2 regions of the Rhodovulum sulfidophilum DSM 1374 genome follow, and region 1 is predicted to be linked to the other one. Evidence: riboswitches for the same ligand, from Rfam matches in the RefSeq annotation. Region 1 holds a riboswitch; the other holds the start of a gene.
What was found. Region 1 has a riboswitch for thiamine pyrophosphate ahead of A6W98_RS11115 (NUDIX hydrolase). Riboswitches for the same ligand answer to the same signal wherever they lie in the genome.
Positions count from the first base shown of each region.

Region 1 (4,887 bases):
TGGCGACCGCGCATGTGCTGATCGCCCATGAGGGGCAGGCGGCGCCGCTGAGCTTTCATACCCGGGTCGGCGTTTTGCATGTGACCCAAGGGCCATCCGGTTATCGGCTCGATCTGCCCCGGCTCGATCCGGAGCCGCTGGACGCCTTGCCCGCAGAGGTCGCGGCACAGTTCCCGGGCGGGGTGATCGCGGCGTTCCGGAATTTCGAGAATGTTTTCGTCGAGCTCGATGGGGCGGACAGGGTCCGCGATTTCGTTCCCGATCTGGCTGCGATTGCCCGGCTCGGGCCGGTCGGTCTGGTGATCACGGGGCGCGAAGGGCCGGGAGGCCGTGCCGATTTCGTGTCGCGCTATTTCGTGCCCGGTGCCGGTATTCCCGAAGATCCGGTCACCGGGTCCATTCACGCCACCCTCACGCCCTATTGGGCGGCGCGGCTGGGGCGGTCCCGGCTGACGGCCTATCAGGCCTCGGCACGTGGCGGATGGCTGGACTGCGAACTGACCGGGACCCGGGTGATGGTCGCGGGGGCTGCCGTCACCTTCATGAAGGCCGAGATATCCCTTCCCGGCGCAGAGCGGTTTCGCGCGTGACCGGGGCAGGGCGGGCCGCCTGCCGCCCAGCCCTTCGTATTCAGAGGCGGCCGCGTTCCGGCCGCCCGAAGAGGCGCAGATCGCGGGCGCCGACGTCCATAATGGCCGCGCGCTCCACCGGCCCTGCGGGCGCGGCCGGTCCGGGGCGGATCCGCACGGTCATGGCCGAAACGCCGGGCCTTGCCGCCGGGGTTTGTCCTGAACCAGCACAACGCCTTGAGCCTGTCTCACATGCTGGGGTGATCGGACCAGAGCGCGTGGAAGTGATGCACCGGCCCGTGACCATGGCCGACATCGAGCGCCTCGCTCGCCGTCAGCGCGTCGTGAAGATATGTCTTGGCCGCGCCCACGGCCTCGACCATGTCACGCCCGGGCAAGAGCGCGGCAATCGCCGAGGACAGCGTGCAGCCGGTGCCATGGTCGTTCTTCGTGACAAGGCGCGGGGCCGCGAAGGGGGTGACGCCGCCGGGGCCTGCCAGCAGGTCGGTGCTCTCGGCACTGTCCGCGAGATGGCCGCCCTTCAGCAGGACCCATTCCGGCCCCAGGGCCAGCAGCTCGGGCAGGGCGGCCTGCATCGCCTCGGCCGTCCAGTCGTCGCCGCGCCCGAGCAGCACCGCCGCCTCGGGCAGGTTCGGGGTCATGATCCTGGCCAGCGGCAGGAGCCGTTCGCGCACCGCCGCGACCGCCTCGGGCGCCAGCAGCGCGTGACCGCTCTTGGCGACCATGACCGGGTCGAGCACGATGTTCTTGACCGCGTGGTGACGCAGCCGGTCCGCGACGGCCTCTGCGATCGCGGCATTCGCAATCATGCCGATCTTGACCGCGTCGATCCGGACATCGTCGAGCACGGCGTCGATCTGCTCGGCCACGAAGCCGGGTTCGAGGGCGACGAAGGATCTGACGCCCTGGGTGTTCTGCGCGACGACGGCGGTGATGGCAGAACAGGAATAGGCGCCAAGTGCCGAGAAAGTCTTGATATCTGCCTGGATGCCGGCGCCGCCGGAAGGGTCGGTGCCGGCGATTGTGAGGATATTGGCGATCATGATTGCATCTCCTGCATCAGCATGGCGGCCTGCGCCGCGACCTCGGCCACATCGAGGCTGAGGGCAAGCCCGGTATCGGCAAGCGTGTCGAGGTCGACCCAGCGCGCCTCGAGCGCATCGTCGCCGGCGACGGGGGTGCCGGCCGTCCAGCGGCACAATATGGCGATCAGGATGAAATGGCGGCGCAGCGCGCCCGAGGCCTCGTGATCGAAGGCATCCACCGCGGTGAAGACGCGGAGCGGTTCGGCGGAAATGCCGGTCTCTTCGGTCAGCTCTCTCAGGGCGGCCTCGGTCAATGTCTCGCCGCGGTCGATCTTGCCGCCGGGAAAGCCCCAGAGCCCGGCATCGGGTGGGTTGGCGCGGCGGACCAGAAGGACCTGTCTCGCGCGGATGACCACCGCGATGGCCGCGGGGATGGGACGTTCGGGGATGCTGTGGGAGGGCAAGGCCGCCTCATATGCTGCGGCCGGCAAGGGCAAGAAAGCGTCTCGGTCCTGTCCCTTCGCCGGCATGATCCGGATCAGGTTCGAAGGGTCACTGCGCTGCGCCGGGCCATCGTGACGGCCGTGCCTGCAGACTCTCAGCCCCATGCCGGGGCACCCCTAGGTGAGGCCGAGCCTATCAGGATAAGCGGCGAGTTCAACGCGTCTGTTGCGGCCCGCGCCATGTCACCGGCCGTCTCTTCAGGCGTCAGTTCCGCAAGCCGCAGGGCGCGCGGTCTCTGCCCCTGCAACAGGTCCGGTTCGTCGATGGTCTTTCTGGAGTTAATTCTAAATAAAGTTATTAAATGACAATATTATAGAAGTCATTATTAAAGTTTTACTTTAATGTGTGGTCTGCCGGTGTTGCGGTCGCATCGACCTGTCCTGCCGGAAGCCCGGCGGCCGATGAGCCGGTCTCCGGGCCGTTTTCGGGCCTCAGTTCAATTCGCTTCGCAGCCATGCGATCAGGCGGTCCACGGCGGCGTAATTCGACCGCCTGGTCCCGCGAAAGACGGAAATCTCGTTCGGCCTCTCGACCGTGAAGCCACAGGCCGGTGTCAGCTTGCCGTCGTCGATCAGCCCGCTGACCGTCCTGTTCCAGCCAAGCGCGATGCCCTGTCCGGCGACCGCGGCCTGAAGAACCAGCGGATAGCTGTCGAAACAGACGATCCGCGGTTTTGGCCTGCCTGCCAGCCCGGCCGCCGCGAACCAGTCCGGCCAGTCGAACCAGTCCTGTGGCGTCACGCGATGGGACAGCAGGGGCCGCTCGAGGAGGGCCTCGGGGGCAAGCGGGGTCCGCAGATCGCCGAGCAGGGAGGGCGCGCAGACCGGAAAGATCGCGTCTGCGGCGGTGAAAAGCAGCCGGGCCGAGCCCGAGGCGCGGCCGGTGGTCTGCAGCGCGACATCGAAGGGGGAGGTCGCCTCGGTCAGCGGGGCCAGCGCGCTGACAAGCTGAAGCTGGATTTCCGGATGACGCGCGTGAAAGCGCGACAGGCGCGGCATCAGCCAGTAGAAGGCCTCGCAAAGCTGGCAGCGGAGCACGATGGCATCGGGGTCGCGGCTGCCGCGTATGGCCGCGATCTCGGCGCGGATCGCGGCAAGCGCATCGCCCACGACCTGTGCCAGCCGCCGGCCCTCTTCGGTCAGGAATACCGCGCGGTTCCGGCGTTCGAACAGGCGCAGGCCCAGCTCCGCCTCGAGCTGTCCGATCTGGCGGCTGACGGCGGTTTGGGTCAGCCCCAGTTCCTCGGCGGCACGGGTGAAGCTTTCGAGCCGGGCGGCGGCCTCGAACGGTCTCAGCCGGTGCAGCGGGAGGTCATCGGTTTGCATGCGTATAAATCATGTATTCCGGATGATTTCTCATTTTTCTGAGGATTGGCGCGATGATTTCATGCGCCAATGATATGTTTGCGGTCATCTTCAAGGCAAGCGCCTTCAAGGCAAGCGCCGGGGCTGTTTCCCGGGATCGGGGCGATCTCTGCTGCGGTCCTCATGCTTTCATTGTCCGATGCGCTGGTGAAGCTGCAGAATGGCGAGCTGTCGCTGGGGCAGGTGCTGATGGTCCGGTCCGGGACGGCGGTCCTGTGCCTCGCGGGTGCGCTCTGGCTGTTCGCGCAGGCGGGTGGGGCGGCCAGCGGCGTCACGCGCTGGGTCTGGGCGCGCAGCCTTTGCCTCGCCCTGATGTGGGGCTGCTATTATGCGGGATTGCCCGGCCTGTCCTTCTCGATTGCCGCGGCCTCTTACTATACCGCGCCGATATGGATGGCGGTGCTGTCCTTCCTCCTGCTCGGGACGCGTATCGGCGCGCGCGGAGGATGGGCGATCCTGCTGGGATTCGCGGGCGTCCTGACGATCCTGCGGCCCGGTTTCGACGCGCTGTCGCCGGTGATCGCCTTGCCCTTGCTGGCGGGATTTCTCTATGCCCTTGCCGCGGTCATCACCCAGGGCCGCTGCCGGGATGTGCCGCCGATCTCGATGGCGTTGAACCTCAATCTCGTTCTCGTCCTGGCCGGATCGGCGCATCTGGCGGTGCTTCTGTGGCTGGGGGCCGGGGACGAGGCGGGGTTTCTGATGTCGGTCTGGCCCGGGCTGGGCATGCGCGGCTGGGCCCTTCTGATCGGGCTGGGGGTGGCGCTTGCCGTCATAACCGCGCTGGTCGCCTTTGCCTATCAGCGTGCACCGGTGCCGGTCATCGGTCTGTTCGATAACGGATATCTCGTCTTCGCCCTGGTCTGGAGCGTCTTGCTGCTTAGCGAGCGGCCCGATCTTGTCGACCTTCTGGGCATCGTCCTGATCGGCTGCGGCGCGCTTCTCGCGTCGCGACGGCTGTCCGGAGGCGAAGGGTGGGGCGGAGAGGATGCGCGGGCGCCGCGCGCTCAGCCCCGGCGGGTTTGAAGGCTCGGTCTTGCGGGGCGTGTGCGCTGTTCTGACCGTCGGTCGGCGGTGACCCGGCCCGAGGCGGTCAGCCCGCGCGCCGCTCGGCGATTGCCATGCCCGCCGCCCAGCCCGAGGACCACGCCCATTGGAAATTGTAGCCGCCAAGCCAGCCGGTGACGTCGACCGCCTCGCCGATGACATGCAGGCCGGGCAGGGCTTTCGCCGCCATCGTGCGCGAGGACAGCGCCGCCGTCGAGACCCCGCCCGCCGTGACCTCCGCCTTGGCATAGCCCTCGGTGCCGGTGGGATGAAGCGAGAGGCGGGCAAGCGGGTCCGCCGCGCGCTCGAGATCGGCATCCGAGCAGTTGGCAAGCTGCTTCTCGAGCCCGATCTGCG
Region 1 is NZ_CP015418.1:2,349,339-2,354,225, forward strand. Features, by position in the region: gene A6W98_RS11105 (PhzF family phenazine biosynthesis protein) at 1-590, shown strand, start outside; gene thiD (bifunctional hydroxymethylpyrimidine kinase/phosphomethylpyrimidine kinase) at 818-1,633, opposite strand; gene A6W98_RS11115 (NUDIX hydrolase) at 1,630-2,079, opposite strand; TPP riboswitch at 2,113-2,247, opposite strand; gene A6W98_RS11120 (LysR family transcriptional regulator) at 2,551-3,444, opposite strand; gene A6W98_RS11125 (DMT family transporter) at 3,514-4,509, shown strand; gene A6W98_RS11130 (BaiN/RdsA family NAD(P)/FAD-dependent oxidoreductase) at 4,577-4,887, opposite strand, start outside.

Region 2 (4,887 bases), 1.5 Mb from region 1:
CGTGGAAACGCAGCAGGTTGATGATGGCATGCTCGGCATCGGCCGCCGTCACCTGCACCGCCTTGTAGGCGATATCGGCATGCTGGCTGCCGCGCGACAGCGTCGTCACCCGCACCGCGTCGCGCTGATACGCCTTGGCGAGTTCGGCAATCGCGGGCGGCACCGTCGCCGAGAACAGCAAGGTCCGCCGCCCGGCCGGGGCCGCGCCCAGCATGAATTCCAGATCCTCGCGGAAGCCGAGATCGAGCATCTCGTCGGCCTCGTCCAGCACCACCGCGCGGATGTCGGACAGATCGAGCGCGCCGCGGGTGATATGGTCGCGCAGCCGCCCCGGTGTGCCGACGACGATATGGGCGCCGCGGTCAAGCGCCCGGCGTTCGTCGCGGGCATCCATGCCGCCGATGCAGGACACCACCTTCGCCCCCGTCCGGGCATACAGCCAGACCAGTTCGCGCTGGACCTGCAGCGCCAGTTCGCGGGTCGGCGCAACCACCAGCGCCAGCGGCGCGGCGGGCGGACCCATCCGGTTCTCCTCGCCCATCAGCGTCGGCGCGATGGCAAGCCCGAAGCCCACCGTCTTGCCCGACCCGGTCTGGGCCGAGACCAGCAGGTCGGCCCCCGCAAGCTCGGGGGCGGTGACGGCTTTCTGCACGTCGGTCAGCGTGTCGAACCCGCGTTCGGCGAGGGCTTCGGAGAGAGACGGGATCATGTGGGGACCATCCGTGGGGCGGGCGCGCCGACATGGCGGGCCAAAGACTGCACCTGCTAGGGTATCGCGCCCGGCATGTCTAGGCAATTGATCCCGGGGCCGATCCGGGCGCCCTGGCTGCAAGCGGATCGGGCATGTTGATCCGGGTCATCGGGCACGGATCGGGTGCGCGGATCTGGGGCTGGCTTTCGGACCGGCCGCTGGCTATAGCCGGGGCATGACAGATACCCTGCCCCCCTGCCCCGAATGCGCCTCGAGCTTCACCTACCAGGTCGACGCGCTTCTGACCTGCCCGGAATGCGGCCATGAATGGGCCCCGGGTTCGGATGACCCGTCCGAGGAGGCCGGCTCCGGCATCCGCGACAGCGTCGGCAACCTGCTTCAGGACGGCGACACCGTGACCGTGATCAAGAGCCTCAAGGTCAAGGGCGCCTCGGCGCCGCTCAAGGTCGGCACCAAGGTCCGCGGCATCCGTCTGGTCGCGGGCGACCACGATATCGACTGCACCATCCCGGGATTCGGCAAGATGGGCCTGAAGTCGCAATTCGTGAAGAAGGTGCAGGACTAGCGCCGCCTCCGTCCGGGACCGGAGCGGGCCACCCCTGCCGCCGCTGCCGGACCGGATATCCGTTGCCCCGGAGCCGCGCACAGCCCCCGACAGGCGGCCGGGGCACGGAACATCGCCCGCCGCAAGTCCCCGATTTCATCGCCGACATCATCGCTGCGCGGCAAACTGCCACTGACATTTCCCATTGAATCCTCCCATATGCGGTCTGAAACTGCAGCAATCAGCCAGTGAGGTGCCCCATGCCGTCTCTACGGAAGCTTATCGGCCAGGGAGGCCGTATCGCGCTCCTGTTGCTGGTGCTTTATCTTCTTGGGCTGTTCGGGGTCCTGATCGGCCCCTGGTTCAGCCTCCTGGCGCTGGTTCTGGTAGCGGTCGCGACGGCCTGCATCCTCTATATGCGCCATCCCGAGAAGATGGAGCGCTGGCTTTCCGCCCTGCCGCGCCGCGCCCGTCCCGCCGGACAGCCCGCCCCTGCCCCGCAGCCCGCCATGGCGGCCGCAGCCTCTACAGGGACCGAAATCACGGACAAGCCGGTCCAGCTTCCCGCGCTGCGCGAGCCCGACCCCTCTGACGAGGCGGCGGAAGGCGACTCGAAACTCTCGATGCTGGACGCGCTTGGCTGGAAAAGCCCTGCCGCGATGGCCCGCGATTTCGCCCTGCTCGGCCTGGCCGGCCTCGTGATGGTGGTGGTCGGCCGCATCCTGCCCGAATGGCCCCTGCTGTCCTGGATCGGCGGCGTGCTCGAAATCGTCGGCGTGCTCTGCGTGCTGTTCAGCTCGGGCGTGCTGTATTCCTTCGGGCGCGAATTCTTCTGGCGCGGCCGCGGCTAGGCGAAGATGCGGGAACAGGGCGGATCCACGATCCGCCCGTCGCACAGCCGGATGCCGCGACCCTGCTAGCCGATCCGGCCCCGGCTTTCGCCGATCTGGCCGCGATGCAGCAGCAGATGATCGAGCAGGACGCAGGCCATCATCGCCTCGCCCACCGGCACCGCGCGAATGCCGACGCAGGGGTCATGGCGACCCTTGGTGACGATCTCGGTCTCTTCGCCCGTTCTGGTGATGGTCCGCCGCGGCGTCAGGATCGAGGATGTCGGCTTGACCGCGAAGCGGACCACCACGTCCTGACCCGTCGAGATGCCGCCCAGAATGCCGCCGGCATGGTTCGAGGCATAGACAGGACCGTCGGGGCCCATGGTGATCTCGTCGGCATTCTCGACCCCGCTCAGCGCCGCCACCGCCATGCCATCGCCGATCTCGACGCCCTTCACGGCATTGATGCTCATCATCGCGGCCGCCAGATCGGTGTCGAGCTTGCCGTAGACCGGCGCGCCGAGACCCGCGGGCACGCCCGAAGCCACCACCTCGACCACCGCGCCGACCGAATTGCCGGCCTTGCGCAGCGCGTCGATATGGCCTTCCCATTCCGCCGCCGCCAGCCTGTCGGGCGCCCAGAACGGGTTGCGCTCGATCTCGTCGGCATCGAACCGGGCGCGGTCGATGGCATGGGGGCCGATCTGCACCATGTAGCCGGAAATCCTCAGATCCGGCGCCAGTGCCGCCAGCGCGGCCCGCGCCACGCCGCCCGCCGCGACCCTGGCCGCGGTCTCGCGCGCCGAGGACCGGCCACCGCCCCGATAATCGCGGATGCCGTATTTCTGCCAGTAGGTGATGTCGGCATGGCCGGGCCGGAAGGTCCGAGCGATCTCGCCGTAATCCTTCGAGCGCTGATCGGTGTTGCGGATCATCAGCTGGATCGGCGTGCCGGTGCTTTGCCCCTCGAACACGCCCGACAGGATCTCGACCGCATCGGGCTCGCGGCGCTGGGTGGTAAAGCGGTTCTGGCCGGGCCGCCGCCGGTCGAGCCAGTGCTGCAGCATCGCCGCATCGATCGCGATGCCGGGCGGACAGCCGTCGACCGTGGCGCCAAGCGCGGGCCCGTGGCTTTCGCCCCAGGTGGTGACGCGGAACAGATGGCCGAAGGTGTTCAGGCTCATGGGGCGATCTCCTTTGGCCCATGGGCATAACCGCCGGAGGTCGGCCTCTCAAGAGCTTTGGCCCCCGGCCGTTCATGGCAGCCGGCCTGACAGGCGGCCCCGGGGGGTTTGGCTTGCGCAGCCCGGGGCGGGGCGCTAGCGTGGCGGCCACCTCGGGGTGCCCCAAAGGGGCTGAGATGCGCAACCCGCGAACCCGTTGAACCTGACCCGGTTAGAACCGGCGGAGGGAAGGCCCCTGGACAGATTTCCACCCTTGCCCGTCCGCCCCCATCTTTGGAGGAGGACCATGCGTATCCCGTTCCTTGCAGCGGCACTGGCCGCAACCGCCCTGCCCGCATCGGCGGCCGACCGGCCGGTGCTGACGGTCTACACCTATGAGAGTTTCGTGGCCGAATGGGGCCCCGGCCCGATCGTCGAGGCCGCCTTCGAGAAGACATGCGGCTGCGACCTGAATTTCGTGGCGGCGGGCGATGGCGCGGCGCTCCTGGCCCGGCTCCGGCTCGAAGGCGAACGGACCCGGGCCGACCTGGTGCTGGGCCTCGACACCAACCTCACCGCCGCCGCCGCCGAGACCGGGCTGTTCGCGCCGCATGACCAGGACCCCGACCGGCTCGATCTGCCGGTCGCCTGGAACGACCCGCTGTTCCTGCCCTATGACTGGAGCTATTTCGCCTTCGTCTACGACAAGACCCGGCTGCCGGAACCGCCCGAAAGCTTCGAGGCGCTGATCGCCGCGCCCGAGGATCTGAAGATCGTGATCCAGGACCCGCGCAGCTCGACCCCGGGACTGGGGCTGCTGCTCTGGGTCAGGGCCGCCTATGGCGAGCGCGCCCCCGAGATCTGGGAAGGGCTTGCACCGCATATCCTGACCGTCACCAAGGGCTGGACCGAATCCTACGGCCTGTTCATCGACGGCGAGGCCGACATGGCACTGTCCTATACCACCTCGCCCGCCTATCACCTGATCGCCGAAGATGACGATACCAAGGCCGCCGCCCGCTTCGACGAGGGCCATTACCTGCAGATCGAGGTGGCGGGCCTCCTGGCCTCCTCCGACCAGCCCGAGCTGGCCCGGCAATTCCTCGACTTCATGCTGACCGAGCCGTTCCAGGCGGCGATCCCCACCACCAACTGGATGTATCCCGCGGTCACGCCCGAAGCCGGGCTGCCGGCGGGCTTCGAGACCCTGATCCAGCCCGATACCGCGCTGCTCTTCCCCGCAGACGAGGCCGCCCGGGTCCGAGACGAGGCCCTCGCCGAATGGCGCGACGCGCTCAGCCGCTAGGCATCGCAACCGGGCTCGGGATCGGCGCCGCGGCACTGGCGCTGACGCTGGCGCTCGGCACCATCGCGGCCGTGGCCTGGCGCGCCGAGCCGGGCGGCGCCGGGCTTGGCGCCGCCGATCTGGCCGCGATACGCTTCACGCTTCTCCAGGCGCTGGCCTCGGCCGCGCTCAGCACCCTGCTGGCAGTGCCGGTGGCCCGGGCGCTGGCCCGGCGCCGCTTCCGGGGGCGGGGCGTGCTGATCACCCTTCTGGGCGCGCCCTTCATCCTGCCGGTCATCGTCGCGGTGATGGGCCTTCTGGCCGTCTTCGGCCGAAGCGGCCTTCTGTCC
Region 2 is NZ_CP015418.1:873,447-878,333, reverse strand. Features, by position in the region: gene A6W98_RS04330 (DEAD/DEAH box helicase) at 1-709, opposite strand, end outside; gene A6W98_RS04325 (zinc ribbon domain-containing protein YjdM) at 927-1,277, shown strand; gene A6W98_RS04320 (hypothetical protein) at 1,517-2,107, shown strand; gene aroC (chorismate synthase) at 2,173-3,273, opposite strand; TPP riboswitch at 3,417-3,519, shown strand; gene thiB (thiamine ABC transporter substrate binding subunit) at 3,560-4,558, shown strand; gene A6W98_RS04305 (ABC transporter permease family protein) at 4,534-4,887, shown strand, end outside.
Region 2: it holds a riboswitch for thiamine pyrophosphate, as region 1 does, so the genes downstream of both, thiB (thiamine ABC transporter substrate binding subunit) here and A6W98_RS11115 (NUDIX hydrolase) in region 1, are expected to answer to the same signal.